3 regions of the Faecalibacterium sp. Marseille-Q4164 genome follow, and region 3 is predicted to be linked to each of the others. Evidence: riboswitches for the same ligand, from Rfam matches in the RefSeq annotation. Region 3 holds a riboswitch; each other region holds the start of a gene.

Region 1 (9,668 bases), on a different contig from region 3:
CGGCTACCGGTATGATTACCCGGTGGAACTGTTGCTGCTGATCCGGAACGAACGGGACTTTGACCGTGTTTACAACACCCTGCTGGTGGAAGCATACCAGTATCGGCAGCAGCTTCCGCCGCCGGAGAATTATCGTGTAATCCGAAACTTCCAGTATTACACGCCGGAGCAGTTCTTCCAGTATCTGGCGGGGGTACATGGCAGGGACGAAGCCGAACGGCAGACACTTCTGAACCGGTGGATCACACGGGAAAAATGCTGGACGTACCAGTGCGGCGAGGTCGTGGTCGTCTTTCAGGAGGAACAGGGCGCAGAAGGGGAAGAGATCCGACTGGAATTCTACCCGCTGGAAAAACGAGCACTCTGGGGAGAACGGAAGATCCGGGCACTGCTGTATGTCGGCGGCGGACTTCACGACTGGCAGAAGATGAAAGCGCTGAATACACTGCTGTACTCTTTTGTGCGGTACCCGGAAGAACTGGAAGCCTTTGCGGAAGACCCGCCCCGGATGGCGGCGGAATGGCTTCGGCGCTCGTTGCAGACTATGTAAAATCACCAAATCATGGCGCACAGTTTTGAGCAGGGTGTTCAACTGTGCGCCATTTTGAACTTATAAAATGAAATCAAAGCGACTTGAACTTATTCTATAAATCAAAAAGCGTTGAACTCTGTGCAAAATAGAGATAAAATGTGAACATCGAAGGAAAATAATTAGCTTGTAGTCGAAAAGAGGATGCCTGTTATGCTGAAAATCTTTCTCTCGTCCCATGGCTCAATGGCCAGCGGAATGCAAAGCTCGCTGAAGATCCTGATGGGAGAGTGCGAGAATTTGACCGTATTTGATGCCTATCTGGATGAGAGCTGCGTGCAGGATCATCTGGATGCATTCTATGAGACTGTCGGTCCGGAGGACGAAGTGCTGCTGTGCAGCGACCTTTACGGCGGCAGCGTGAATCAGGCCATGTTCACCTATCTGGACCACCCAAACACCCGGCTGGTGAGCGGTGTGAACATGAGCTTCATGATGAATGTTCTGAGCGAGGATACCCTCAGCGACGAACGGCTGGATGAGATCATTGAAGAAAGCCGCGAGTATCTGCGCCGTGTGGAACCGGAAGTTCCTGCGGACACGGCACCGACAGGCAGCGACGACTTCTTCTGATAAAAAGAAAGGATGGAAAACTTATGATCAAATGGGTACGTTTGGATGAGCGCATGATCCATGGCCAGGTCGCCACCAAGTGGAGCCGCACGCTGGGCGTTGACCGCATCGTGGTGGCAGATGATACGGCAGCTGCCAGCGATATCATGCAGAAATCCCTGATGATGGCTGCACCGGCCACCTGCAAGACGGCGATCGTGACGGTGGATAAGGCAGTCTCGCTCTGCAACGATCCCCGTGCAGCCGGTCTGAAGATTCTGCTGATCGTCAGCACGCCGGAAAATCTGCTGCGTGTGGCCAAGGAAGTCAAGGATATCCCGCAGATCAATGTGGGCAATTATGGCCGCGTTGCTCCCAAGCACGGAACGGAAGCCCGCAAGACCTATACCAAGAATCTGTATGCCTACGAGGACGAAGTCGAGGTTCTGCGGCAGGTCATGGCAACCGGGATCCCCTGCAATGTGCAGACCATCCCCGATGATGTTCCGCAGGAACTTTCCAAGGTACTGGGCTGAGCGTGGTGCTCTGCCTGAAAATAAAAAAAAGTACAAGGAGGAAAAATCGCTATGTCAATTACCGCTGCAATCATCTGTGCAGTCGTGTATGCGGTCATCAACTGGCTTGACCCGTACACCCTGTCCTGGCAGTGCCTGAACCGCCCCATCGTGGTGGCACCGCTGGTCGGCCTGCTTCTGGGCGACTTCCAGACCGGCATCATCATGGGTGCTTCGCTGGAAGCAATCTTCATGGGCATCTCCGCTGTGGGCGGCTCGATCCCGTCCGACTGCCTGTCCGGCTCCATCATCGCTGTGGCGTATGCCATTGTGGTGGGCGGCGACGGTGCCATGGAAACCGGTCTGGCTCTGTCCCTGACCATCGGTACCGTGATGACCACCATCAATACCATGCTGATGCCTCTGTGGGCCGGCCTGGCTCCCTACTGGGAGAGACTGGCTTCTGAGTGCAAGCCCAACAAGTTCCGTGCCATTTCCATGGTCGTCAACTTCATCGCCTGCCTGCCCGGTGCGGCAATCATCTTCTTGGGCGTTGCCTTTGGCATCGAGGGTCTGCAGGCTGGTCTGGCTGCCTGCCCCGCATGGGTCATGACAGGTCTGGCCGCTGCCGGTACCATGATGACCGCCGTCGGTTTCGGCATCCTGCTGTCCATGATCTGGTCCACCGATATCGCCGTGTTCTTCTTTGTCGGCTTTATCTGCGCCAAGAGCCTGGGCCTGAGCAGCCTTGGCATCGCTGTGATCGGCGCTGCCATCGCCCTGACCCTGTTCTTCATTGACAAGCGCATCATTGATGCAAAGAACGCTGTGGCCGCTGCCCCCGCTGCGGGTGCTGCTACCCCTGCCAACAGTGAGGAGGATTTCTTCTGATGGAAAAGAAAGTTGTCAGCGCAGAGGAAAATAAGATCCTCAAAAAGATGTTCTGGAACAGCCATCTGGTCTTTGCGAACTTCAACATGACCAAGATGGAAGCCAATGGTTTCACCATGACCATGGCCCCCGCCGTGGAGAGTATTTATGGCGACGATATCGAAGGCAAGAAGGCCGCTTATGCCCGCCATCAGTCCTTCTTCAATACCCACGCAGTCGCATTCAACTTTATCGCAGGTCTGTGCTACGCATTGGAGAAGGATTGCCACGACGGTAAAGTTCCCGGCGAGACCATTGATGCCATCAAGGCCTCTCTGATGGGCCCCACCGCCGGTATGTTCGACTCCATCTTCTTCAACTGCCTGCGTGTCATCGGTGCCGGTATCGCAATCGGTCTGTGCTCGCAGGGCAACATCCTCGGCACCTTCATCTTCATCCTGCTGTACGGTATTTCGCAGTCCCTGCTCAAATGGTTCCTGCTGAAACTGGGCTATACACTGGGCACCAGCTTCATCGACACCGTCTTTAACAGCGGCCTGATGAGCGTTGCGACCCGCTGTGCATCCATCCTCGGCCTGATGATGGTCGGTGCCATGACGGCAACCACCGTGGGCTTCCCCCTGAACTGGACGCTGAACATCGGCGAGACCTCCATCGTGGTCTCCGAGCTGTTTAATGCCATCTATCCGGGCATTCTGAGCTTGGCTCTGGTGCTGTTCATGATGTGGCGAATCAAGAAGGGCAACCGCCCCACACAGCTGATCATCGGTCTGCTGATCTTTGGTCTGCTGGGCGCATTCCTTGGAATCTTCTAAAAAAATCAGATCGCCTGATCCTGCAAGGGGTCCGCAGTCCGGCAGGAGTAAAACGCTTCCTGCCGGACTTTTTTGTAGAAGGAGAACGGATATGACATTGCAAGACCTGATGATGTTGTATGGTGTCACCCTGGGCAAACGGCGCACTGCAAAGCAGAAATATCTTTTTGCCCAGCAGCTCAACGAGAGCCTACCGCCGCTGGGCTGGCCGGTGCGGGTTCAACAGAGGGAAGGACGGTTTTCCAAGATCGAAAACCTGATTGCCGGGGATCTGGCAAATGCAAAGGTCGTCATTGCGGTCCCCTTTGATACGCCGGCAAAGGCGCTGCGGCCCCAGAAATACTATCCGTTCCATCCGGACAAAAATGTTCAGCAGCGGGGGAGAGACCTTGCACTGCAATGCGTGCTGGAACTGCTCTGTTTCGGAGCGGCCTGCCTGATGTTCTGGTCCGGACGGGGAACCGGTGCCATGCTGCCCCGGACGCTGGCGGCACTGCTGCTGGCGGGGGTAGGTGTCTGGCTGCTGCTGCCCCATGCAAGCCCCTGCAACTTCAGCCGCTGTTCCGGTGCGGTCGCCACTGCCGTAAAGCTGGCGGAGGACCTGAGCGGTGAGGAGAACATCGCTTTTGCCTTCTGTGACCATGCAGTGGATAACTATGACGGCTTCCGGCTTCTGGCGCAGGAGATGCCAACTGCGGCAACTGTTCTGCTGCTGGACAATTTGACCAGCGGCCCGGCAGTGGCGCTGGCGCACGGCGAGTACCGGAAAGAGGCGGCGGAACAGCTGTGCAGTTTGCTGCCGGAGGATAAGGTCTATGACCGGAACTACCCGGAGGAACAGCGGCAGCGGAATCTGCTGGCGCTCTTTCCCAGAGGGATGATGCTCAGCTGTGGACGAGTGGAAAAAGGCGAATTTGTTGTGGAGAATACCTGCTGTGCACAGGACCATGTACTGGATCTGCCCCGGATGGAGCGGATGGAACGGGCGTTGGCCGATTTTGCAAAACAGGAAGCAAATAAGAAGGAGAACTGAATTATGAAACTGCATTCCAACCGCATTTATACGCCGAAAGGCCCCAAGGCAGGTGTGCTGACTGTGGAAGGCGGCAAGATCACTGCCTTTGCAGAAAATACGACCGACCCCGAAGCCATTGAATACGGCGACCAGCGGATCATCCCCGGCATTTTTGATACTCATAACCACGGCACCTGCGGTTATGATATCATGAATAAGAATGCCCCCCATGAAAAGCAGATCGCATCCGTGAAAGGTTATCTGAAGGGGCTGACAAGTCAGGGCACCGTGAACATCTTCCCGACGGTGTGCGACCCGGATTCCATCCGTGCGGTGGCAGAGGTGGCAAAAGAGGGTGATCAGGACGGTGCAACCATTCTGGGTATCCACAGCGAAGGCCCCTGGCTGAACCGCACCGGTGAAAAAGGCATCCGTACCGGCTGGCCGGAGGTAAGTATGGAGACGGCACATGCCATGGTGGAAGCCGGCGGCGGGTGGCTGCGTCTTGTGGCACTGGCACCGGAGATCCCCGGGATGGACCCCATCATCGAGTATTTCCTCTCGCAGGGCATCACAGTGGCAGCCGCCCACAGTGACAACAACTATAAGCAGGCCATGGCCGCCTATGCCAAGGGCATCAGTGTGGCGACCCATACCGGCAACGTCATGACCGATATGCATCACCGGGACATCGGCGGTCTGGGAGCAGCCCTGACCAATGAAAACGTTACCTGTGAGGTGATCTGCGACGGCCTGCACATCTGCGATGAGATGCTGGGCATCTACTTCAAGGTCAAGAGCACCGACAAATTCATGATGGTCAGTGACTGTACGGCTCTGTCCGGTGCACCGGTGGGCAAGTATGAGGGCATCTTTGAGGGGATGGCCCTGAATGTGACCCCGGAGGGCTTTGTTCTGACCGATACCGGCCGCCTGTGCGGTTCCAGCCAGCCGGTGCTGTTCGACATCAGAAATCTGGTGAACAATGTTGGCATCCCGCTGGAGACCTGCCTGAAGATGGCCTGCCTCAATCCCTGCATCAAGTATGGTTTTGCCGACCGCAAGGGTACCATTGAAGTGGGCAAGGACGCAGATCTGGTGGTCATCAGCGACGATTATCAGGCACAGGTCACCTACGCCGAGGGCCGGAAGGTCTATGACCGCAGCACCGAGGGCAAGATCTTCAATGCGGATTATCTGAACCGATAAGGACAAAGGAAACAGCTATGAGCAAGAAGTTGATCGTAGTAGCCGATGATTTCGGCTTCAGTGAGGCATACAACTATGGTGTCATCAAAGCCTATAAGGAGGGCGTGGTCTGCACCCTCTCGCTGATGAGCAACATGGCCGCCGTCCCCCATGCGGTGAAACTCTGGCAGAGCGAGTGCCCGGAGGTGCCGCTGGTCCAGCACACCAATTTTGTGCAGTACCGCCCCGTCAGCGCCCCGGAAAAGGTGCCCACGCTGGTAAACGAAGAGGGAATGTTCTACCGCAGCTATCTGTGGAAGAGCGAGAATCCCAATGATGCCAAATGCAAGGGCGAAGTTTACCCCAGCTATGAGGACCTGTATACCGAGACCATGGCCCAGCTGGACCGGCACAAAGAACTTGTGGGACATTATCCCCGGCATTTTGAGGGCCACAGCGCCATGACAAGGCCCATGGAGCAGGCGTTCCGGGATATCGGAAAGAAGCTGGGCATCCATAACATGGGCGATACGCTGGCCGAAGAACTGCCGATGAAACCGGCCTGCGAGCTGTTCAGTTTGGGCAACAGCAACGCAATGGAGATTCTGAACCGGGGCAGCCGCCCGGAGGACTGGCTGGAAGACCGCTTCGGCATCCTGAGCTCTCCCTACGAGTACAATATCCTACATTTCCATCCGGGTTATCTGGATCAGTACCTTCTGGACAATACTTCCCTGACCCTGCCCCGCTGCCGTGATCTGGCGACCCTGTGTGACCCGCAGGTTCGTCGCTGGCTGGATGAGCATGAGGTGGAACTGACCAACTTTGATGCCCTGTACGAATAACTGCGCCATTTCCAAGTGATACTTTATCATCCTCCATAGGAACGCCGCTGCACAGAATTGCGACCTGTGCGGCGGCGTTTTCTTAGTAATGGCCTAACCCTCTCAGCCAAAGTCTTTAACTGAGAGGGTCACCCCCACCCCCCGTCAAATCGCACTAAAAAATAGACTGCATTTGTTACAAATGACAAACTCATGGAAAACCCCTTGATTTTTATATAAGGGGGGTATAATAAAATGCAAAAGAGCACCCCCACAAAACAGAAGAATCGGCAAACCAGCTGGAAGGCTGCGACGCAAAGCTAAAGGGCCCAGACCGGGCAGCCAGCTGCACTTCCCCATAAGTACACCACAGCGTCACACCAGCCTTTCGGGGCAGGTGCGGCTCCTTTTTACATTTGCGGCGGGTGCAGGGAAAAGCGTTTGGGATACTTCATAAGGGAGGAAAAAGTTTATGAAACCAAAACGTGTAGTAAGTTTGCTGGTGGCGGGCTGTATGGCCGTCTCCATGGTGCCTGCTTCGGCGGTCACGGCGTTTGCGGAAACGGTGGGGAATACGTCTGCCTTGGCTGTGCTGGCACAAAATGCAGCAACAAGCGGCCCTTGCGGTGCAGAAGATCAGACGGAAAGTGTTTCTTGGGAAGTGGAACAAAACAATACGGCTGCGGAGAATCCTACATATACACTGAGCATCGAAGGTTCAGGTGCAATGGCGGATTACAATGCAATCACAGATGATGGAACAGTTGAAGATGACGGAACGGCTAAGAATTATACAATCATAACCCCGCGTGAAAACGCGGGGTTATGATTTGTCCATTTTTCGTGGATGCCCCAAGCGGCTAGATATCCGTAGCAACTCCGAGTTTTCGACTTCTCACGCTTTATCGAAAATTTGGAGGTCACACATGAGTTTTGATCCGAATGCTATTGGTAACCGTATTTTTACTTTGCGTACAAATGCGAAGTTATCGCAGGAAAAACTTGCTGAAAAACTTGGTGTTTCCCATCACCACCTGGGCGATCTTGAAAGGGGAAGCTCCAATGGCTCTGTAAAAATCCTGATCGATATTGCAGAATACTTCCATGTCAGTATGGATTATCTTCTTTTGGGTCGAGATCCTTCTAGGAATCAGTTTCAAAATGAACTGCAAGCCGCTATAGATCATCTTGAAAAAATCAAAGGTCTTTTATAATCACTTCAACAAGAAACGCTCCTGCCAGTTTTACACCGGCAAGAGCGTTTCTTGTGTTATTCAAAAATATCGGCAAGGGTAAGCAGCTGTACTTCTCCGCGTTCCTGTGCCTGAAGCAGACCGTCCGTAAATCCGCCTTTCGAGAAAATGTAGTAGTGGTAGTTTGTTCCTTTCCCAAAGACTGCTGCATATTCCCGAATCAGTTCCAGTTCGTCCAAACCGATTTTTTCATTGCGGTATTTGCAGGAGCCAATGATATAGTCATTACCCTCAACCGGCGTTCCGACAATGTCGATCTGGATCTGCTTCTTTTTTTGAGGGTCGGTTCCCCACCACTGCCCGATCTCACTCAACTCGATAGGAAGATCATTCGCATAATAGAGCAAATAGTCTTGACACATCTTCTCAAAAATCAGGCCCATATAGTCTGGAAAATACTGCTTCACCGCATGGGGGTAGGTCTTTGCGATCCGCCCCGAATCAATGGCACTTGCATTGACCGGCACAAAACGGTACCAAAAACGAAAAAAATTGTCCGCCAGAAGATAGATCGTTTTTTTGCCCGGTTTCTCTGTGATCGGCGTTTCTTTTTTGACGATTCCAAGGTCTATCAACGTTTTGAGGTACTTCGCCACCACAGAGTTTTCTTCACCAACTTTTGTGGTGATGTCGTTCAGGCGAGAAGCCCCCTCTGCAATTGCCTTGATGATTGCATTATAAATTGCAGGCTCACGCAGCTCCTGCTTTAACAGGTTGGCCGGTTCCTCATAGAGGTAGCTGGAACGGTCAAACAAGTTTTCCATCAGTGCTTCATCTACGCTGTCCCGAACATCCAATTTGTTGATATAATGCGGAACGCCGCCTGTGATGCCATAAATCAGGGCGTTATCTTCCTCAGACAGATTCGGATGGAATACCGCAGTTTCCCTATAATCCAGCGGCATGATCTTGAATTGCGCTGTTCTGCGCCCATACAGAGGGCTTTCTTTGCCCAAAACCTGACTTTCCATAAAACTCATGGACGAGCCACACAGGATCAGGTACATTTGGGACTCTGTCCATTTATGGTCGATGATGTGCTGAAGCATTGCGGAAATAGCGGGTTTAGCCTTTGCAAGATAAGGATACTCATCAATTACAAATACGATCCGCTGCTCCTTGGAGAGAGCTGTCAGTTCGTCCAATGCTGCATCGTAGGTTGTAAATTCCGGAGATGATTCTGCATTGGGTCGTTCAAAACTCATGATTGCCTTGGACAAGGCTTCCAGATTTTCTTTTCCGGTCGTATTCAAGGCAGAGAAGAAAATGGTCGGTTTATCCTTGCAGAATTCATTGATCAGCGCAGTTTTTCCAACACGGCGTCTGCCGTAAATGACAACGCATTCAAACTTTCCATTCTCATATCGTTTGTTTAACTTCCGAAGTTCCTCATCGCGGCAGTAAAATCGGCTCATTTTGTTCCCTCCCCAAAGTGTATTTATCGAATTTATATACTCGTAAGTTAGTTTCTTACGAGTATAATACTTCATTTCTTACATAAAGTCAAGAAATATATTTTTGACGGCTCATCGAGAAACAGGAACGATACTTCCTATTTTCCTCAAAAATTGTGAACTCTGAGTTCCTGTTCATTTCGTTCCGCATCGGTTACAATACAGCCATAGCTTCGGAAAGCGTTCAAAGCAGCCCTCAAGCTATCCCGCCCCTTGAAAATTGAACACGCATTCTTCAGTCACGTTCCTGTGATGATGAGCCACGTCCGTAACAAATGCGATGATCTCCCACTGAGGGAATGAGCGGTAGGTTGACGGTAAATGGATGACAGCTTCTCCATAGCTAAGAGCCATCACAGAATAATGATACTTCTGCCTTCGGGCAGCTCGGTGAGAACCACGGAGAGGTGAGAACCCTATGGATTCGGTACGCTGCCGGACGGCTGAAAGATTTCCCACACGAAAACTGAGTTTTCGTTTTCCGGGGATGTCGGGGACAAATACGGAAAGGTATAGAACTATAAATCACAGCATTTTTGCTGTTTGAGATAGTAGGGTGGGCTGTGCGAGCA
Region 2 (9,668 bases), on a different contig from region 3:
ACCATTGCAACCACGGTCTACCAGCTCTGGCGCACCAACGATGAAGCCGGGGCCATGCAGTGGGTGCTGGTGGATATCGTTATCTCGGCGGTGGTGCTGCTGGCAGTGAACCTGCTGGAACGCAGGCAGAAGCAGGGAGGAAAGCGCACATGAGCCTGGAAGTAAATGTGACCAAGCGGTTTGATGGCTTTACCCTCCACGCTGCGTTCACGGCAGGGGACACTGCCACCGCCCTTCTGGGCGCGTCCGGCTGCGGCAAAAGCATGACCCTGCGCTGCATTGCAGGCATCGTCCGGCCGGACGAGGGGCGCATCGTGCTGGATGGCCGGGTGCTGTTCGACAGCGCTCAGGGCATCGACCTGCCGCCCCAGCAGCGCAATGTGGGTCTGCTGTTCCAGAACTACGCCCTGTTCCCCAACATGACCGTGGAGCAGAATATCCTCTGTGCCCTGAAAAAGGAAAAGGATCCTGCCGCCCGCAGGGCCGCCTGTGCCGAGGCATTGCGGGCCATGCGGCTGGAGGAACTGGCCAAGCGCCTGCCCGGTGCGCTTTCGGGCGGGCAGCAGCAGCGTGCCGCCCTGGCCCGCATCCTGGCGGCTAAACCCCGCATCCTGATGCTGGACGAGCCGTTCAGCGCGCTGGACAGCTACCTGCGCGAGGAGGTAGAGGGGGAGGTAGGCAGCCTGCTGGCCGGGTTTGCGGGCACGGCCCTGCTGGTGACCCACAACCGGGACGAGGCCTACCGCCTGTGCAGGGAGATGATCGTGATGGACAGCGGCGAGGTGCTCCGGGCAGGTACGACCAAGGAGGTCTTTGCTGACCCCCGCACCCGTGCCGCCGCCCGCCTGACCGGCTGCAAGAATATTCTGCCCTGCACCCGGGTGGGGGAGCATACCGTTCATCTGGCGGGCTGGGAACAGCCGCTGACCGTGGCTCTGCCGGTGCCCGAGGGCTGCCGCGCCGTGGGCATCCGCGCCCATGATTTTGCGCCCTGCGCTCCCGGCACCCCCAACAGCCTGCCGGTGCAGGCTGTCTCCACCAGTGAGAACCCCTTTGACTGGAATATGATCTTCACCCTGCCCGGCGGTGAGGCCCGCCTGTGGTGGAAGGTGTCCAAGGAGACATTGGCGGCCCCGCCGCCAAAAGCACCCGCCTGCCTGGCTGCCGCCCCGGAAAATATCATGCCGCTGGTCTGAGGCAAAAAATCGTTTTCTCCCTGCTCCCGAAACAGAAATACGGAGCAGGGAGAATTTTTTTGAAAAAAGTACTTGACTTTATCAAGTAATGCGATTATACTAGACCTTGTCAAGTAAAGGAGATGCAAAGAGTGATCCAATCGACCATATCCTTCTACGTGATGGAGTTTTACAAGCAGTTCGCAGCCTACACCACCCAGCAGCTGCAGGAGTTTGGCCTGAGCTTTGGCATGATGTATTTTGTGATCTACGTGGGCAAACATCCCGGCTGCACCCCGGCTGAGATGACCAAAAACCTGCACCTGGACTGGGGCCACTGCCAGCGCAGCGTGATCAAGCTGGTGGAAGATGGCTTTATGACCCGGGAAAAGCAGGGCCGCAGTTATCATTTGGGGCTGACCCCGGCGGGTGAGAGAGCATTCCGGACCTGTCACCAGGTATTTTTCGATTGGGATGCACAAAATTTGAGCGGGCTGACCGAAGAGGAACAGCACCAGCTCCTGAGCCTGCTGCAAAAGGCAGCACGGACGAGGAAAGAGAGTGTGTAACATGTACGACACCATCCTGAGCCCCATTGATTACGGTGGAATGCAGCTGAAGAACCGCATCATCTTTGCCCCCACCACCTTCGGCCTTTCGGACGAGGAATATCTGGCAGAGATGGAGCGGCTGGCCAAGGGCGGCTGCGCCATGATCATCATCGGCGACGTGCCGGTGGCCAAGAGCCGGTTCGAGAAGTCCCTGTTTGACAAAAAGGGCTTCGCCTTCTATCAGCAGATCTGCGAGACTGCCCACAAATACGGCTGTAAGGTCTGCGCCCAGCTCCACCAGACCGATACCGACATGATGTCCATCATCAAGTGCATCCCGGGGATGCTGATGAAAAAGATCACCCCCGACCAGCTGCGGGAGCGGATGAACGATGCCGTGGGTCCCTACATCACCAAGATGTCCCAGAAAAAGATCCATCAGATCATCGCGGGCTTTGGCAAGGCTGCTGTGCTGGCAAAGCAGGCGGGCTTTGACATGGTGCAGGTGCACGGCGACCGGATGTGCGGCAGCTTCTCTTCCGCCATCTTCAACCACCGCACCGATGAATACGGCGGCAGTGCCGAGCGCCGCGCCCGCTTTGCCGTGGAAGCTGTCAAGGCAGTGCACGCCGCTGTGCCCGGCATGGCCATTGACTACAAGCTGGCTGTCCGGCAGGAGAACCCCCATTACGGCAACGCCGGTGTGGTGGAGGAGGAACTGGCCGTGTTCGTGCCCCTGCTGGTGCAGGCAGGCGTGACCAGCTTCCATGTGACACTGGCCAACCACTCTGCGCTGGAAAACACCATCCCGCCGGCCAGCCACCCCGAGTTCAAGGAGACCGGCTGCTTCCTCAAGTTCTGCGATGAGGTGCGCCGGTATACCAGTGTGCCGCTCTGCGGTGTGGGCGGCCTGAACGACCCCGATTTTGTGGAGCAGCAGCTTGCCAGCGGCCGCATCCAGTGCGCAGCAATGTGCCGCCAGCTGCTGGCCGACCCCAACTGGGTCAACAAACTGCAGAGCGGCAATGCGGCAAAGATCCACCGCTGTGTCCGCTGCAACAAAAAGTGCCTGGGCGGCCTGATCGCCCATCAGGGCACCCGCTGTATCTATGATGCCCTGAACGCAAAAGAACAGGGAAGCATCTGATCTCAAACATAATAAAGGAGAATGACCATGAGCTACGCCATCGTTTTCAGCAGCAAGACCGGCAACACCCGCCTGCTGGCCGACACCCTTCGCGCAAGCTTGCCCCAGAATGAGTGCACCTACTTCGGAGCACCGGCCCCGGAGGCACTGGAGGCTGAGACCCTTTACATCGGCTTCTGGACGGACAAGGGCCATGCCGATGACACCCTCACCGCCTTTTTGCAGACCCTGAAGGGGAAGCGGGTCTTTTTGTTCGGCACCGCAGGCTTTGGCGGCAGTGCGGAATATTTCGAGCAGATCCTGGCAGCGGTGCAGAAATCGCTGGATGAGAGCAACACGGTCATTGGAACCTATATGTGCCAGGGCAAGATGCCCATGATTGTGCGCCAGCAGTACGAAAAGATGCTGCAGCAGCCCAACCATGCACCCAACCTCGAGATGCTGATCGAGAACTTTGACAAGGCGCTGGCTCACCCGGATGCCGCAGACCTCGACCTGCTGCGCAAAAAGGCGGCAGAGGTGCAGGCATAACGGAAGAACTCTTCAAAAAAGCAGATTTTTTGAGAAAGCTGCTCCAAAACAGTTGACAGGTTCTGTCCGATGTGGTAGGATAGCGTCGAGGAAATGGAAACGGCTCCTCAAGGTGAATTGAATATTCTCGGCAAAACAGTCGAAAGGCTGTGACGCAAAGCTACAGGGCCTGTAAAATGGCAGCCAGCTGCTTCTCAAAGAAATCTTTCTTTGGGCGACCTGCTTAGATTTTCTAGGTGTTGTTTTGCTGAGTGTATTGCAGAACAACACCTTTTTTCGTTCTCAAATTTCTTCCCAAAAGAAGAAAGGCACGCAAAACTGAATATCCTCGGCAAAGCAGTCGAAAGGCTGTGACGCAAAGCTATAGGGCCTGTAAAATGGCAGCCAGTTGCTTCTCATCACCTGAGGGTCTCCACAGCGGAGAATGGGTGTTGAGTGACCTTCATCTGAAGCATCAGATGTCGATTGCCGAGTATACCAGCAATCGACACCTTTTTTCATGGGGTAACACAAAAGAGGTTCAACACCATGCGTAACGCTTCGATGAAAGTCCTGAAGAATCTGGTCTGCTGCGCCGCATTCATCTGCCTGATGTTTGTTCTGGCAATGCCCGCACACGCAGCTTCCAAGGCCGATGAGCTGCTGCAGCTCGTCAACGCAGAGCGTGCACAGGCTGGTGTGGCTCCTCTGAGCATGGGCAGCAGCGCACTGAATGCTGCCGCACAGGCCCGTGCAAAAGAACTTACCGTCAATTACTCCTACAACCGCCCCAATGGCAGCCGCGAGTTCACCATCCTGCCGGAGTACGGTGTGGACGATGTTTCCGTGGGCGAGAACTACTGGGCAGCTGCTGAGGATGCTTCGGATGTGGTCGCCGCCTGGAATCGCTACGATTTCTTCAAGGAGCGGATGCTGGACAAGGATGCCACCTCCGTTGGCATTGGCTACTACGAGGGCGGCGAGTATGGCAATTACTGGGTGATGATCTTCACCTACGCCCGCGGCACCAGTGAGAACGGTTTTGCACAGGAAGTGCTGGCGCTGGTCAACGCTGAGCGTGCAAAGGAAAATCTGGCACCTCTGGCTATGGGCGATGCCAAGCTGCAGGCCGCCGCCGATGAGCGCGCAAAGGAAGTGGCAAAGGTCGCTTCCCACACCCGCCCCGATGGCACCAACTGTTTCACCGTGCTGAAGGAGTACGGTGTGTCTGATACCGCCACCGGCGAGAATGCCGCCTGGGGCGAGACCACGCCCGAAAAAGTCGTTGCAGACTGGATGGCTTCGGAAGGCCACCGTGTCAATATCATGGACCCCGCCGCCAAGTATATGTGCCTTGGCTACAACTACGATGCCAATTCTCAGTGGGGCCACAACTGGATCCAGATCTTCGCAAAGTAAGCGGATGACTTCCATTGAGCGTTGTACGATGAAATAAAATAAAGCAAAAAGAGATGCACCCCGCTCCCTGAACCGGTTTCAGGAAGGCAGGGTGCATCTCTTTTGTTTTTTATTCTGCTGCCATCTCAGCCACATCCTCGGGGCTGAAATCGCCCAAGGGCAGGATGAGCCGGCCCAGCGTCTCCTGCGGCAGGGCGGCAAGCCGGGCACTCTCGTCCGCAATTTCGGCAGGGCAGAGGACGTGCACGCCGTCTGCACCGGTCTCTACCCGGGCGCGGTGGCCGGTGGCAATGTACTGGATGCCCAGCCGGTCAGCCGCCGCCAGCAGGGCGGGGAAGCGCAGGTCGGCCGGGGCAGCGGTCTCCTCGGCCAGCTGGCTGGCCAGTTCGCTGGCATTCAGGGTGATGCACTCGATGCCCAGAGCCTTGGCGGCTTCCTTGGCGGCATCCACAACGGGGTCATCGGTGCACAGACGCACCACAGCGCCCATCACCGCAAAGCCCTGCTGCTGTAAAATGCGGACAGCTGCTTTGCAGCCCGTGCCGCCGCACAGGCCCACCAGCACCTTGTCCTGCTGCTCATAGGTATCGAACCCGCTGCCGGGCAGAAATGTATCGCTCATCGTCCCTGTCTCCCTCCGTGTGCCTGACTTTGTGCCACGGCCAGCTGGTCGCAGCGCTCGTTTTCCGGGTGGCCTGCGTGGCCCTTGACCCAGACATAGGTGATCTTGTGCCGGGCTTCCTGCTCCAATGCCTGTTCCCACAGGTCGGGGTTCAGGGCAGGGGAGCCGTCGGACTTTTTCCAGCCCCGGCGCTTCCAGCCCCTGGCCCAGCCCTTTTCCAGCCCATTGATGACGTACTGGCTGTCAGAGCACAGCCTCACCTCACAGGGCTCCTTGAGCTGGCGCAGGGCCTCGATAAAGGCGGTCAGCTCCATCCGGTTGTTGGTGGTGGAAGCATCGCCGCCGCTGAGCTCTTTTTCGTAGACCTTGCCGTTGAAGCGGTAGCGCAGCACTGCACCCCAGCCGCCCGGGCCGGGGTTGCCGCTGCACGCGCCATCGGTGTAAACTTCGACTTGTTTCATCTGTTTCTCCCGGAACTTGAATTTTTGGATACCTCTATTTAGAGCTATTTTTCCGGTTCTGTCAAGAGGAAAACGTATCATCCCCGGCTTTTCCGGCAAAGCTTTGAATTGACAAAGTGGACAAGAAATACTATACTGTTTGTAACAAAATGCGTATAGGGGCGCACCGATGCGGTGTGTCCGGCCGGAACGGGGCAGTGCCGCGGTCGCATCGAACAGATGGACTGACAGGGCAGAAATTACTCCGTTCCGGCCATCCCAGTGCCGAAAACGGGCATGGAAGCGAAAAATTCTATACGATGGTTTCGATGGGAGCGGCGGTGCGTTTGCTGCTCCTTCACAGCAGACAGGCCGCTCGCAAAGGGGTGTGCCTGCGTTTTGTAATTGATTTTGGAGGTACCGCATGGCACAGGTCAAAGAACAGAACCCGGCTCAGGCTCAGAACAATCCGAACAGAAACAGTGAATCCGGCGGGGAAAAGCGTACCCGCACCCGCCGCCCTTATTATAACCGGCGGCCCCGCCGCGCACAGCAGCCCAAGGAGGCCGCTGTGCCCATCCACATCTACCCGCTGGGCGGTCTGGGCGAAGTGGGCAAGAACATGACCGTGTATGAGTGCAACGGGGATATGATCATTGTGGACTGCGGCCTTGTATTCCCGGACAGTGAGATGTACGGCGTGGACATGGTCATCCCCGACTTTACCTTTGTGGTGCAGAATAAGGACAAGATCAAGGGACTGCTCATCACCCACGGCCACGAAGACCACATCGGCAGCATTCCCTACCTGCTGCAGAAGTTTGATCTGCCCATCTACGGCACCCGGCTGACCTGCGGCCTCATCCGGAACAAGCTGGAGGAGTTTGGCCTGGCAGGCAAGACCAAGTTCGTGGAGATCACCCCCAAACAGAAGATCAAGCTGGGCTGCTTTACCGTGGAGCCCATCCATGTCAACCACTCCATCCCCGATTCCGTGGCCTTTGCCATTGACAGCCCCGCCGGAACGATCATCCAGACCGGCGACTTCAAGATCGATTACACCCCGCTGGCCTGCGGCGTGACCGACCTGACCACCCTTTCGGAGTATGGTCAGAAGGGTGTTCTGGCTCTGCTGAGCGATTCCACCAACGCCGAGCGCCCGGGCTTTACCGCCACGGAGCAGAAGGTGGCCGCCGGTGTCCGCAACCTGTTTGCCCGTGCCCGGAACAAGCGCATCATCATTGCGACCTTTGCGTCCAATATCTACCGCGTCCAGCAGATCATTGATCTGGCCGTGGAGGATGGCCGCAAGGTGGCGTTCAGCGGCCGCAGCATGGTCAATAACACTGCCATGGCGCAGGAGCTGGGCTATATGCACATCCCCGAGGGCACCCTTATCAGTGTGGATGAGCTGAACCAGTACCCGCCGGAGCAGGTGGTGCTGATCACCACCGGCAGCCAGGGCGAGCCCCTGAGCGCCCTTTCCCGCATGGCCTCCTGCAGCCACCGCCAGGTGCGGGTGGGCCCCGGCGACTTCATCATCATCTCCGCCAACCCCATTCCCGGCAACGAGAAGAGCGTGACCAAGATCGTCAACGGTCTGCTCCTGCTGGGTGCGGAGGTCATCTACGAGAGCATGTATGATGTCCATGTTTCCGGCCACGCCTGCCAGGAGGAGCAGAAGCTGATGCTCACCCTGACCAGACCCAAGTATTTCCTGCCCGTGCACGGCGAGTACAAGCAGCTGAAAAAGCATGCCCTGACCGCCGCGTCTCTGGGCATTCCCACCAGCAACATCCTCATTGCCGAGAACGGCTCCAACGTTATCCTGAGCCGGGACGAGATCAAGCTGGGCGAGCCTGTCACCGCCGGTGCTGTGATGGTGGACGGCCTGGGCGTGGGCGATGTGGGCAATGTGGTCCTGCGTGACCGCAAGCATCTCTCTGAGGACGGTCTGGTCATCATTGTGGCTACCGTGGACAGCAAGACCGGCAAGGTGCTGGCCGGGCCTGACCTTGTGAGCCGCGGCTTTGTCTATGTGCGCGAGAACGAGAGCCTGATGGACGGGGCCCAGAGCATTGTGGAAAACGCGCTGGATCGCTGCGTGGAAGAGCATGTGCGCGACTGGAACAGCGTCAAGACCCGGGTGCGTGAGGCGCTGAGCAGCTATATCTACCGCCGCACCAAGCGCAGCCCGATGATCCTCCCCATTCTGATGGAGGTATAAGCCGGAAGCCGCCCCGCCGGGGCAGGCAGACCAGGAGGCAGAAGATTCCATGAAACAAAAACCGAGATGGACGTTGGAAATGCTGATCGCCGCGCTGGCAGTGCTGTGTGCACTGCTGACACTGGCGCTTCTGGTGCAGCGGCCTGCAGGCTGGCCTGCGCTGGCAGTGCTGGTGGTGCTGTGGGGCATCGGCATCTGCGTTTTCCGGTATCAGCTGCGGCGCTGGACCGCCAAGTGGGTGGCTGGCGGCAGCTTTGAAAATTCCAGGACCCAATACAGCCTGGAATCCCTCTCTCAGCCGGCGGCTCTGCTTTCTGGCGAGACGGTGCTGTGGTATAACAGCCGCTTCCGCACGGCGCTGCTGGGCGGCGAGGACCGGCTTGCAGGTAGGGCACAGAAGCTGCTGCCCGGCCTGGATACCGCACAGGCCCGCACCCCGGAAGGGCAGCAGCTCAATCTGGCCGACGGTGTGTGGAATGTGCACAGCAGTACCGTGCCGGGCGGCAGCGAGAGCATGACGCTGCTCGTGTTCAATGAGGAGACCGCCCTGCGCAGGATCGAAACGGAGTACAAGGCCAGTCGCCCGGGCTACATGGTGTTCCTGGTGGACGGCTACGACGATGTGTTCAGCGATATGCTGGACAGTGAGCGCGCCCGCCTGCTGGAGGGCATCAACCGGGTGTTGGAGGATATGATCGGCCGGGGCACAGGCTTTCTGCGCCGCGTTGCCAGCGGCCGTTATATCGCCGTGGTGGAAGAGCGCCATCTGGAGCAGTATGCCCAGCGCGGCTACGATGTGCTGGATAAGATCCGTGCCCTGGACCCCAGCGTGAACCTGTCCATCTCCATTGGCATCGGGCGCGGGGCCAAGACCCTGCGGGAAGCCCAGGATATGGCCGTGCAGGCGCTGGATATGGCGCAGGGCCGCGGCGGCGATCAGGCCGCTGAGATGACCCCGGACGGCTTCACCTTTTACGGCGGCGTGAGCCATGGCGTAGAAAAGCGCAGCAAGGTGCGCAGCCGCATCGTGGCCGACCAGCTGGTCAGGCTCGTCAAGGAGGCGGACCATGTGGTCATCATGGGCCACCGGATGAGCGATCTGGATGCCATCGGCGCTGCCGAGGGCGTGCTGCGCATCTGCAAGATCTGCGATGTCCCGGCGGTGATCGCCGTCAGACGGGATGCCACACTGGCGGGCAGCCTGATCGATGCCCTGTGCCGGGCCGGGCAGGCAGATGATTTTATCGACCCCAAGGGGGCTTTGCCCATTATCTCCAAGAAAACGCTCTGCGTGGTGGTGGATACATACCAGCTGGGCCTTGTGGAAAGTAAGGAGATCCTGGAAAGGTGCGGCAAGGTGGCTGTCATCGACCACCACCGCAAGGGCGTGGGCTTCATCGAGCATGCAGACCTTGTCTGCCACGAGCCCTACTCCTCCTCGGCCAGTGAGCTGGTCACGGAGCTTTTGCAGTATGTGGGCGACCGGGACGACAAGCCCAGCCGGGTAGAGGCAGAGGGCCTGCTCTCGGGCATTATGCTGGATACCCGGGACTTCACCCTGCACACCGGTGTGCGCA
Region 3 (9,668 bases):
TGTTTATGGAACTGAACATTATAATACCTCCCCGGTTTGTAATGCGCTCCCCGCACCGAATGTGCGCGGGAGCCTTGTTCAGGAGGCCCTCTATTCCTCCCGAGCAATATCCAGCGAAAACACAAAAGGCGCTGGCGGAATCACTTCCGTCAGCGCCTTTGCTTTCGATGGCACGAGTATAGCCCCTTTGTGCAAAACTGTCAAGAGCCGGGGCACGATTTTTACGTTTTACACAACCCAGAACCGAGAAAAAAGAGGGAAACTTTATAAGTCATTCTTTTTCTCAGCCTCACCGGCGGGCGTTTCTTCCTTTTTGCGGCCGGAGCGGTGCCCGCCCTCCATCTCCCAGTGGAGCATCAGGCTCATCATGGCCCGCAGGGCAAAGGTGGCCGCCAGCGGCACCACCGATTCCAGATTCTGCAACAGGAAGGTCTTGGCGATCTCCGCCGACATCAGGAACTCCAGCGCCGTGGTCAGGCCGCTGGACATCTCGTGGAGGAAATCGTGCTGGCCATGGAAAAAGGTGACCCGCACATAGTGGTAGGTGGCCTTGACAAGGCTGGTGACGATGATGAACAGGCCGATGATCTCAGCCAACCCGGAGATCAGCGGCACCGCCGTCTCCAGAAACCCCTCCATGCCGTGGGTGACGATCTGATTGAAATGGTATAACCATGCCATATTAGACTTCCTCGTGTTTCGTATCATAAACCGCCCTTTTCAGGGTGAGCAGGATGTGTTTGGATAGGATTAGTGTATCCGGTTTCCGGGGAAAAGTCAATTGAAGAAAAATTAAGCCAAAAAAGCCGTAACACAATCGAAACTGCGTTACGGCTTTTTACTTATAGGATGTACTTAGAAGAAGCGCTTTTTGGTCTTTTTTGCAGTGGCGGCAGCGTTTGCCGCAGCAGATGCACGAGCCTGAGAATTTACGCTTCCGGTAAAGTCATTGAAACCGTTCATAACTGTATTGGCCGTATCGAGAACACTCTCTGCTGTCGGATCGAGGCTCTTTTTATAGAAATCCTCCGCAACGATCCAGCCAAGGGTCTCGGTCAATGCAACAGAAGTGCCAGCACTGATGACACCGCCCACAACGGTTCCGACACCGGGAATGCCTTTGATAATGCCAGAAAATACAGCACGCCCGGTCTGGCTTGCCATTGTACCACCCAAAATGGATTTGGCTGCCGTTTCGGAAAGAGAAATATCGAAGATATGCCCCAAGCCGATAATCATGGTAATCTGAGCGGCAGTAATGGGAATGGTGTCAGCCATAGGAATCGGGATAATACCTGCAGCGGCGGCAGCTGTTGTGGCAGTGTGAATGACAGCGGCGCACTTGCTCTTCAGGTCATCCGGCATTGTAACTTTGGTTTTAGCCATTTTTTCCTCCTTTGAAGGTTGCGCCGCAGTTTGTGCAGCACTTCCTTCCACCCTGATTTTGTACAGTCAGTTTTCCGCAGTTGGGGCAACGTTCGCCGCGGCCCTTGCTTTGGATCGGAACGACCATTTTGTACCCACATTTGGTGCACTCACGGTTTTCACCAACTGTTTTGAAAAATGTGAATTGTTTGCAGTTCGGGCAGAGCTTTCCGGCCATTGGCTTCACCTCCATGAAGCAGCAAAAGAGTGTCGAAACTCGATGAATTTTGTCTATAACCATTATATATATATATATATATCGTCAATTGTTGAAATCGACAAAATTTCAATTGAGAAATGTAAAAAATGACAAAAAACACCCGGAAAGCCTTCTCAAAAAAGAAAAGGCTCTTCGGGTGCAAAGCGCTTGAAAATATATCCTGCTGCTTCCGCTTACAGCAGGGTCTTGATGTAGGTGGCCAGCTGCTCGTCCTTGCAGGAGGCGAAGAACAGCTTGCTGAACTTCTCGCCTGCAATGGCTCCCTTGAGCAGGTCCTGGTCGATGCTCTGCAGGCACTCGATCAGGGGCTTGAAGGTGGCGGCGCGCACATCATCCAGAATGGCCTTGTTCCGCATCTCGGGCACAACGCGCTCCTTGGGGTAGCCCTGACCGTGGCCAAAGCCGAACAGCTTCTCGAAGCAGTACTCGAGGTTCAGCTCGCCGCCCCAGCCAAAGCCCTTAGCAAAGGGCATGGAAACGGCGTTGCCGTCGTTGACGTGGGCAAAGGTGTAAGCGTCCACGGGGTCCTCCACATGGCCGCAGATCACGCCGGGGAAGCTGTTCAGGGCCAGCATGGCACCCTCGCCGGTGCCGCAGCCGGTGATGACGTAGTCGGCCGCGCCGCTGTTCAGCAGGATGGCGGCCAGAATGCCGCACTGAACATAAGTCAGCTGGGCGGCATCCTCTGCGGTGTACATGCCGTAGTTGACCACCTCGTGGCCCATGGGCTCCACCACCTTTTTCAGGGCGGCTTCAATGATGCCGTTTTTGGCGGCCTGGCTGTTTTCGTTGATGAGTGCAATTTTCATGGGACATTCCTCCCGTTTTTTCGGATACCTCTAAGATACATGAGCGGCGGTGCGCTGTCAAGCGGCCATCAGCCCAGCTTTTTCTTCTGCTGGTGGGCCAGGATGGGCATGAGCAGGGGCGTGGGAACGAGCTTCTGGGCCGTGGTGGCAAGGCGCATCAGGGGGCTGGGCACGATGATGGTCTTGCGGCGGAGCATCCCGCGCATGGCTTCCTCCACGCAGAGCTCCGGGGTGATGCCCTTGAGGGCGAACACCACGTCGGCGCGGTCGTTGAACTCGGTGTCCACGGGGCCGGGGCAGAGGGCACAGACATAGACCGGGCTGTGCTGCTCCCGCAGCTCCTCAGCCACGCCGCGGGTCAGGCTGACAACGTATGCCTTGGAGGCGTAGTAGCCCGCCATATAGGGCCCGCCCGGCAGCAGGCCCGCCGAGGATGCCACGTTCAGGATGGTGCCGAAGCCCTGGGCTTCCATCTTGCGCAGGGTGAACTTGAACAGCCGGTGCATGGCCAGCACGTTCACCCGCAGCATGGAAAGCTCCTTGCCCGCGTCCGTCTCGGAAAAGGCACCGCAGGCACCAAAGCCCGCGTTGTTGATGAACAGGTCGATGCGTTCGTCTGCCAGTGCTTCGCACAGGGCGGTGACCTGCGCATCCTGCGCAAGGTCGGCGGGTACGATGCGGCAGAGGGTGCCGTGTTTCGTCCGGAGCTCAGCGGCAAGGGTCTCCAGCCGGTCGCGGCGGCGGGCGGTCAGAATGAGCCGGAAGCCCAGCCGGGCATAGCGGCGGGCAAACTCCCGCCCGATGCCGGAGGACGCGCCGGTGATCCAGACAGTTTTGGTTGACATAAGCATTCTCCTTTTCTGCGGAAACTCCATTGCCTCTATTCTATCACGGCAGCGGGTGAGAATCCATGCAAAAATTCAAGGAAAAGCTGTCCCTTGTTGCCCGGGAAATTTTGGAGTATAATAGATTCAAAGAACAGCGCACTGACGCAGGAGGAAAGAAAAATGAACAAACCGGTATTGGTGGTCATGGCTGCCGGCATGGGCAGCCGTTACGGCGGCATGAAGCAGATCGACCCGGTGGGCCCCAAGGGTCAGCCCATTGTGGAGTACTCCCTGTATGATGCCCACCGCGCAGGCTTTGAGACCGTGATCTTTGTCATCAAGCACGAGATCGAGGATGCCTTCAAAGCCGCCATCGGTGACCGCGTCTCTCAGGGCATGAACGTGAAATACGCTTTCCAGCAGCTGGATGAGCTGCCCGCAGGCTTCACCATCCCCGAGGGCCGTGTCAAGCCCTGGGGCACCTGCCACGCCGTGCTGGCCGCAAAAGACCTCATTGATGGCCCCTTCGCCGTCATCAACGCGGACGACTACTACGGCCCCGAGGCCTTCAAGGTCATCTATGAGTATCTGTCCACCCATCAGGACGGCGCAGTTTACGATTACTGCATGGTGAGCTACCTGCTCAAAAATACCGTCTCCGAGAACGGCACCGTCTCCCGCGGTGTCTGCGTGGTGAACCCGGACGGCACCCTGCACAGCGTGACCGAGCGCACCGGCATCGAGACCTATGAGGGCGGCATCCGCTGCACCTCCCTCACCGGTGAGGGCACGGATGACCTGCCGGTGGAAGCGCCTGTCAGCATGAACCTGTGGGGCTTCGGCAAGAGCTTCCTGGACGAGGCCGACCGCCGCTTTGCAGGCTGGCTGCGTGAGAATCTGCCCAAGAACCCCCTCAAATGCGAGTATTTCCTGCCCACCGTGGCCAGCGAGCTCATCGATGAGGGCAAGGCAGCAGTCACCGTGCTCAAGAGCACCGATAAGTGGTACGGTGTGACCTACCGCGAGGATAAGCCCACCGTGGTGGCCGCCATCGCCCAGAAGACCCAGGAGGGCCTGTACCCCGAGGATCTGTGGGCGTGAGCAAAACAAAATCTGCTTGACTTTTTGAGCGATACAGCATATAATAAAGCTGTAAAAGAGATTGGTTGCAGTTCATAAAACTCACCAAGTAGCAACAAGAAGCCCCCGCGGTAGTGCGAATACCGAGGGGGCTTCCTGCTTGCTAAGGATTAGTGCTTACCGGCCTTGAACTGGTCGTCAAGCCACTTGCAGATGTAATAGCTGACTACACCCGCTGCGACGGACAGTGTAAAAGAGATTATAAAGTTCATAAAACTCACCCCCTTCCTCTTATAGATCGAGGTCGGAAGGCCGACAAGTACAGTATAACAGAAAATTCGACTCATTACAACGTAGAAGCACTGATATCCCAAGGGGCTGTGGGTATACGAAAAACGCTTGACTTTTGGCATTCCAACGCATATAATAGGAATGCGAAAGAGAATAAGGTGATATCCATAGGATCACCAAAGCAACAAGAAGCCCCCTTGACATTGCGACTGTCAAAGGGGCTTCCTGCTTGCTAAGGGTTAGTGCTTACCGGCCTTGAACTGTTCCTCAAGCCACTTGCAGATGTAGTAGCTGACCACACCCGCTGCGACGGACAGGATGAAAGAGAATAAAATATCCATAGGAATCACCCCCTTCCTCTTATAGATCGAGGTCGGAAGGCCGACAGGTACAGTATAACAGAAAATTCGACACATTACAACGCAGAAGCGCCCCATCCGGTGAGGGATGAGGCGCTTCTACGTATATTTGGGAATATTCGGGGATGGCGTTAGTTGTTCTTGAGCTCCTGTGCCTTCTGCCATGCATTCAGCACATCAAGCTTGCTTACTGGATTGGCCGGGAAGAATTTCATCTCTTCCGGAGCCGTGCCCTCATCGTTCAGGTCAGGGATAAGCTCGTTTTCCATGGCCCAGCGGGCGGCGTGCTGCAGGTCCATATCCTGCTCTTCCTGCCCGACATCGGGGTAGAGCAGTTCGGATTCGGGCATGGGTTTGCCTGCATCCTCCCACAGCATCATGGCAAGGGCGCTGCGGTTGCTGGGGAAGTAGGGCAGAGCCATCAGCTTGCCTGCAAATTCAGCGCCCAGAGAATAGGCCTGATAGCCCAGCACTGCGGTACCCACAGCGGCAGTACCAATGATCGCGGCAGTGCCCAGCACATTGGGCCCATCATCTTCAATGGTGGCATCCTTGGGCATGGCTTCAATGGTCACGCCCTCTTTGGGCATCACAAAGGTAAAGGTCTTGCCGGGGTTGACGATTTCCTCGCCGTTTTCGTCCAGCAGTTTTGCTTTGGACTGGATATCCCAGTGGTCAAAGCTCAGGCCGCTGTCCTTCCACAGCTGGTTGTTTTCGTCGAAGGTCACGGTAACAAGAGCACCCTCGTAAACATTGCCCTTGTCGCTGGCGGCGTTGTCATCGTAGGTAAAGGTGCCGACTTTCACAGTCAATTCATGGTCGGGGATGGCTTCCCACTTGGCGTACAGGGTGGTATCGCCGGAAACGGTATCGTTTTCAACATCAAATGCTTTGGTCAGTTCTTTGTCGGTGTACCAGCCGCCAAACGTATACCCGGCGGCGGTGGGTTCTGCAACTTTTGCAAGCTTGTCGCCAGTGTAAATAGTCTGAGCTACGGGTGCGGTGCCGTGGCCGTTCATTTCAAAAGTGACGGTGCAAAGATATTTCAGCACAGTAGGATTTTTGAAATTTCCATTATCCGTTTGTTCAAAGTTCGAACTGTTAATTAAATTATCCCATTGGTCAGCAGTACCTTTATAAACGACATTTTCTAAGGAAGAACATTTCAAAAATGCCTTTTGAACAACTTTTTTCACACTATTTGGAACAGTAACTGTTTTTAATTTTGAACATTCAGCAAACATTGCTCGCTCAATACTTTCAACGCCATCAGGAATGACAAATTCATCAAGGCTACTGCATTGATAAAATGCATGATGGTCAATATTAGTTACGCTTGAAGGAAGGGTGAGGCTCTGTAAACTAGAATTGCAATGGAATGCGTTCCCACCAATACTTTTTAGTCTTGAGCCTTCTTGAAAAGTGAATTTTTTAATACACCAATCATCATAGAATGCGTTTTCGCCAATAGTTTCTACCTCACGGGGAAGTTCAAATTCTCTAATTGCACAGCAATTTGCGAATGCGTCATGGTCAATCAATTTCAACTGACTTTCACTATCAAAAATAACATTAACAAGACCGGAGTTAGTGTGCAAGTCACCACACTGGCGAAATGCGTATGCCCCAATTCTTGTTATAGTTTTTGGTATTTTTATACTAACAAAATTTGGCTTTCCAACATAATCTTTATAGGGAGTGCTGTCTACCAGTCGGCAATCAAATGCACGGTCACCGATTTCTGTAACGGTATATGTTGTACCATTATTTACAACTGTTTCAGGAATTACTCTCTCCGTCTGTACTTCCACAGGCCCCACAACGGAGACAGTGGAACTGCTCAGTTTCTTATATCGCAAACCTTGATAATCAAATTCATCTTCTCCACGAGCGGGAATATCTGCCGCAAATGCCGTGACTGCCGACAGGGGCAGCATGGTGATCATCATGCAGACCGCAACCAATAAGCTGATCAAACGCTTAGGTCTCATAATTCTTTACTCCTTTTCAATGATTTTCCCAAAACTCTCTTTATTTCAGCCAAAACAAAAGAGCGCCGCACCGGCCAAACGGCTGGTACGACGCTCTGAACCCTTGTAGGCCCGCTGTGCGCTCGCTCTCCTGAAGGGAAGCCGACGCATCTTCACAAGGAGGTGCAAGGTTTCGTATTACCTTACCCGGAGAGAATAACGTGCAGCTGGCTGCCATGTTACAGGCCCTGTAGCTTTGCGTCGCAGCCTTTCGACTGGTTTGCCGATTCTTCAGTTTTAGCGGAAATGGCATTTTGCACAGAACAAGATACGCTTTTCTTTTTTTTTTGTCAATATGACGAAAGAAAGTTTGGAGAAGTATACAAAAGAAGTGTACAATGTGAAAAACATAAAGAAAACAAAATCGTGCAGCAGAACAAGATCTGCCTGACTTTATGGAGAATGCAGTGCAAGAAAAATGCCCCTGACCGAAAGAAGCCGGTCAGGGGCATTTGGGGTTGCTGCAGCGGGCAGGGTCAGTGCCTGCGCTCGTACTTCAGGCGCTCCCGCAGCTCGTCCAGAGAGCGGTGCTTTTCGCCGTGGCGCAGCTTGGGGTAAGCGCGGAGCATACGGCCCTTGCCAAAGTACTTGGAGCTCCGGGTGCGGGCGCGCATCTCCTCGCTGCGGGCCTGCAGCTCTTCGGCCAGCTGTTCCAGACGGAGCAGCTCTGCCGTGCGCTCTGCGGTGCCCTTGGCAGCCAGCTTGACGGCAGTGGCGGCCTCAGAGGCATTGAGCCGGGCCTCCTGGGAGGACTTGCGGGCAGCCTCCATGGCCTCGTCGGCCTTGGCGCGCAGGGCGGCAGCGGCATCCCGGGGGCTCAGTTTGGCGGCATTGTCCCGGGCCTCGGCAGCCGCCAGCTTGAGCTGCAGGCGGCTCTCGTCCATCTTCTGGTCCACATCCATGGCGGTGGTGCCCAGCAGCTCGGTCATGGCATCGGACACGGCGTGCATACTGTCGGCCACCTTTTCCAGGGCATCCAGCTCACGGGCCAGGTCAGAGGCCGCAAAGGCGGTCACCACCACGTCGGCGGCGTAGCAGGCGTACAGGATGCACATGAGGACAAAGCCCACCATCTGGGGGACCATCGCCACAAAGCCCGCGATCACGGGGTGAACGGCCTTCATCACCACAACGGTGCCCACGCCCCACAAAAGGGAGAACTCCAGGCAGATATATCCGCCGATGTTGAAGGGGAAGTCGCTGTAATCCCACCACCGGGTGTGGTAGAGCTTGTAGAGCGCCCAGCCGCCCACCAGCTCCAGCACGCTGGGCAGGATCACGCCGCCGATATAGAGCAGCAGCAGGTTGTCTGCCAGCGGCGAAAGGGTGAACAGCACGATGATCATGCCAAAGCCGTAGATGGGGCAGACCGGGCCGTTCAGAAAGCCGCGGTTCACCAGCTGGCCGGTGGAAACGGCGGCATAGATGACCTCCAAACACCAGCCCAGGCAGGAGTAGATCAGGAAAAACGCCAGGATCTGATACAGCGAAAAGCCGCAGACCATGGTGTTGACAAAAAAGGACATCTTACTCCTCCTTTGCGGCGGCAGCGGCTTCCTCCGCAGCCTTCCTCTTTTTCAGGACCTTGGGCTCGATCCAGGTCACGGCGGCATCGCCGGGCAGCTTTTTGGCGATCAGGGCCTTGATCTTGATGCCCATCTCGGTGAACATCCCCTCGTGCTCGGTGCGGATGTTCCACTCCGGCTCGTTTTCGTGCAGGTCAAAGGTCTTCCAGGTGATCTCGTAGCCGGAAGCGGGGAAGTACTCCAGGCTGTCGCGGAACAGGTCGTCGTCATCGGTCTTGAAGTAGATCTCGCCGCCGTCCTTCAGGAATTCGCGGTACTGGATGAGCTGGCGGGGATAGGTGAGCCGGTGCTTGTTGGAGGAAGCGTTCTTGCTCCACGGGTTGCAGAAGTTGATATAGATGCGGCTGACGGTATCCTGGGCGGTGAGCACGCCTTTGATGCGCTCGATGTCGGTGCTCATGATCTTCACGTTATCGATGGGGCGGCCTGCCTCGGTGTAAGCGGCCTCGATCTTGCGCTTGGCAAGGATCAGCACCTTGTCGGTGATGTCGATGCCCAGATAGTTGTTTTCCGGGTGGGCGCAGGCCAGCTGGGAGAGGAAGCCGCCCTTGCCGCAGCCCAGTTCCAGCACAAAGGGCTGCTCCGGGCGGGCATACTGTGCGTGCCACTTGCCGCCCCAGATCAGGGGCTCGTGGACGTGGAAATCGGCGGCCATCAGCTCATCGTGGGCGTAGGGTTTGAAACGCATTCTCATAGTTTGTAATTCTCCTTGATGTTGTGTGACTCCTTCAGCCGCCTTCGGCGGCAGCTCCCTCAGCGAGGGAGCCACCGGCGAAGAGGGAAAGCTTTCCGTACAGCCAAAGCCTCCCTCATTGAGGGAGGTGGCATCGCGCAGCGATGACGGAAGGAGTTATTTCGTCTTTCTCAAAAATTCTTCCACTTGTTCCGGTGCAGCGGCGCAGCTTCCCTGACAGATGCCGGGTTTGCCGCCGCCGCGGCCATTGAGGGCGGCGTTCAGGGTTTTGGTCAGGGCACGGACATCGCCGCCCGCCTGGGCAAGGCAGTAGCCGGTGCCCTTTTCGTTGGGGGTCAGGGCCGCGC

Evidence for each region. A riboswitch is a leader RNA that binds a small molecule or an ion and turns the genes downstream of it on or off. The one in region 3 is predicted to bind cyclic di-GMP.
Region 1: it holds a riboswitch for cyclic di-GMP, as region 3 does, so the genes downstream of both, J3352_RS05815 (hypothetical protein) here and J3352_RS14390 (leucine-rich repeat protein) in region 3, are expected to answer to the same signal.
Region 2: it holds a riboswitch for cyclic di-GMP, as region 3 does, so the genes downstream of both, J3352_RS09365 (CAP domain-containing protein) here and J3352_RS14390 (leucine-rich repeat protein) in region 3, are expected to answer to the same signal.

Annotation. Positions count from the first base shown of each region.
Region 1 is NZ_JAFREJ010000003.1:166,692-176,359, reverse strand. Features, by position in the region: gene J3352_RS05855 (HTH domain-containing protein) at 1-550, shown strand, start outside; gene J3352_RS05850 (PTS sugar transporter subunit IIA) at 743-1,162, shown strand; gene J3352_RS05845 (PTS sugar transporter subunit IIB) at 1,186-1,677, shown strand; gene J3352_RS05840 (PTS sugar transporter subunit IIC) at 1,729-2,547, shown strand; gene J3352_RS05835 (PTS system mannose/fructose/sorbose family transporter subunit IID) at 2,547-3,362, shown strand; gene J3352_RS05830 (hypothetical protein) at 3,454-4,395, shown strand; gene J3352_RS05825 (N-acetylglucosamine-6-phosphate deacetylase) at 4,399-5,586, shown strand; gene J3352_RS05820 (ChbG/HpnK family deacetylase) at 5,604-6,410, shown strand; cyclic di-GMP riboswitch class I at 6,669-6,743, shown strand; gene J3352_RS05815 (hypothetical protein) at 6,862-7,218, shown strand; gene J3352_RS05810 (helix-turn-helix domain-containing protein) at 7,316-7,603, shown strand; gene J3352_RS05805 (ATP-binding protein) at 7,660-9,057, opposite strand.
Region 2 is NZ_JAFREJ010000009.1:54,551-64,218, forward strand. Features, by position in the region: gene modB (molybdate ABC transporter permease subunit) at 1-153, shown strand, start outside; gene J3352_RS09345 (sulfate/molybdate ABC transporter ATP-binding protein) at 150-1,196, shown strand; gene bilQ (bilirubin utilization transcriptional regulator BilQ) at 1,319-1,744, shown strand; gene bilR (bilirubin reductase) at 1,746-2,873, shown strand; gene bilS (flavodoxin family protein BilS) at 2,901-3,404, shown strand; cyclic di-GMP riboswitch class I at 3,524-3,599, shown strand; cyclic di-GMP riboswitch class I at 3,725-3,800, shown strand; gene J3352_RS09365 (CAP domain-containing protein) at 3,933-4,802, shown strand; gene J3352_RS09370 (hypothetical protein) at 4,912-5,424, opposite strand; gene rnhA (ribonuclease HI) at 5,421-5,885, opposite strand; gene J3352_RS09380 (ribonuclease J) at 6,289-8,091, shown strand; gene J3352_RS09385 (DHH family phosphoesterase) at 8,141-9,668, shown strand, end outside.
Region 3 is NZ_JAFREJ010000005.1:31,747-41,414, forward strand. Features, by position in the region: gene J3352_RS07140 (ammonium transporter) at 1-19, opposite strand, end outside; gene J3352_RS07145 (DUF1622 domain-containing protein) at 265-681, opposite strand; gene J3352_RS07150 (DUF697 domain-containing protein) at 856-1,386, opposite strand; gene J3352_RS07155 (RpiB/LacA/LacB family sugar-phosphate isomerase) at 1,819-2,454, opposite strand; gene J3352_RS07160 (SDR family oxidoreductase) at 2,523-3,299, opposite strand; gene J3352_RS07165 (sugar phosphate nucleotidyltransferase) at 3,462-4,382, shown strand; gene J3352_RS14390 (leucine-rich repeat protein) at 5,143-7,002, opposite strand; cyclic di-GMP riboswitch class I at 7,201-7,276, opposite strand; gene J3352_RS07175 (putative ABC transporter permease) at 7,518-8,567, opposite strand; gene trmB (tRNA (guanosine(46)-N7)-methyltransferase TrmB) at 8,569-9,321, opposite strand; gene J3352_RS07185 (alanyl-tRNA editing protein) at 9,478-9,668, opposite strand, start outside.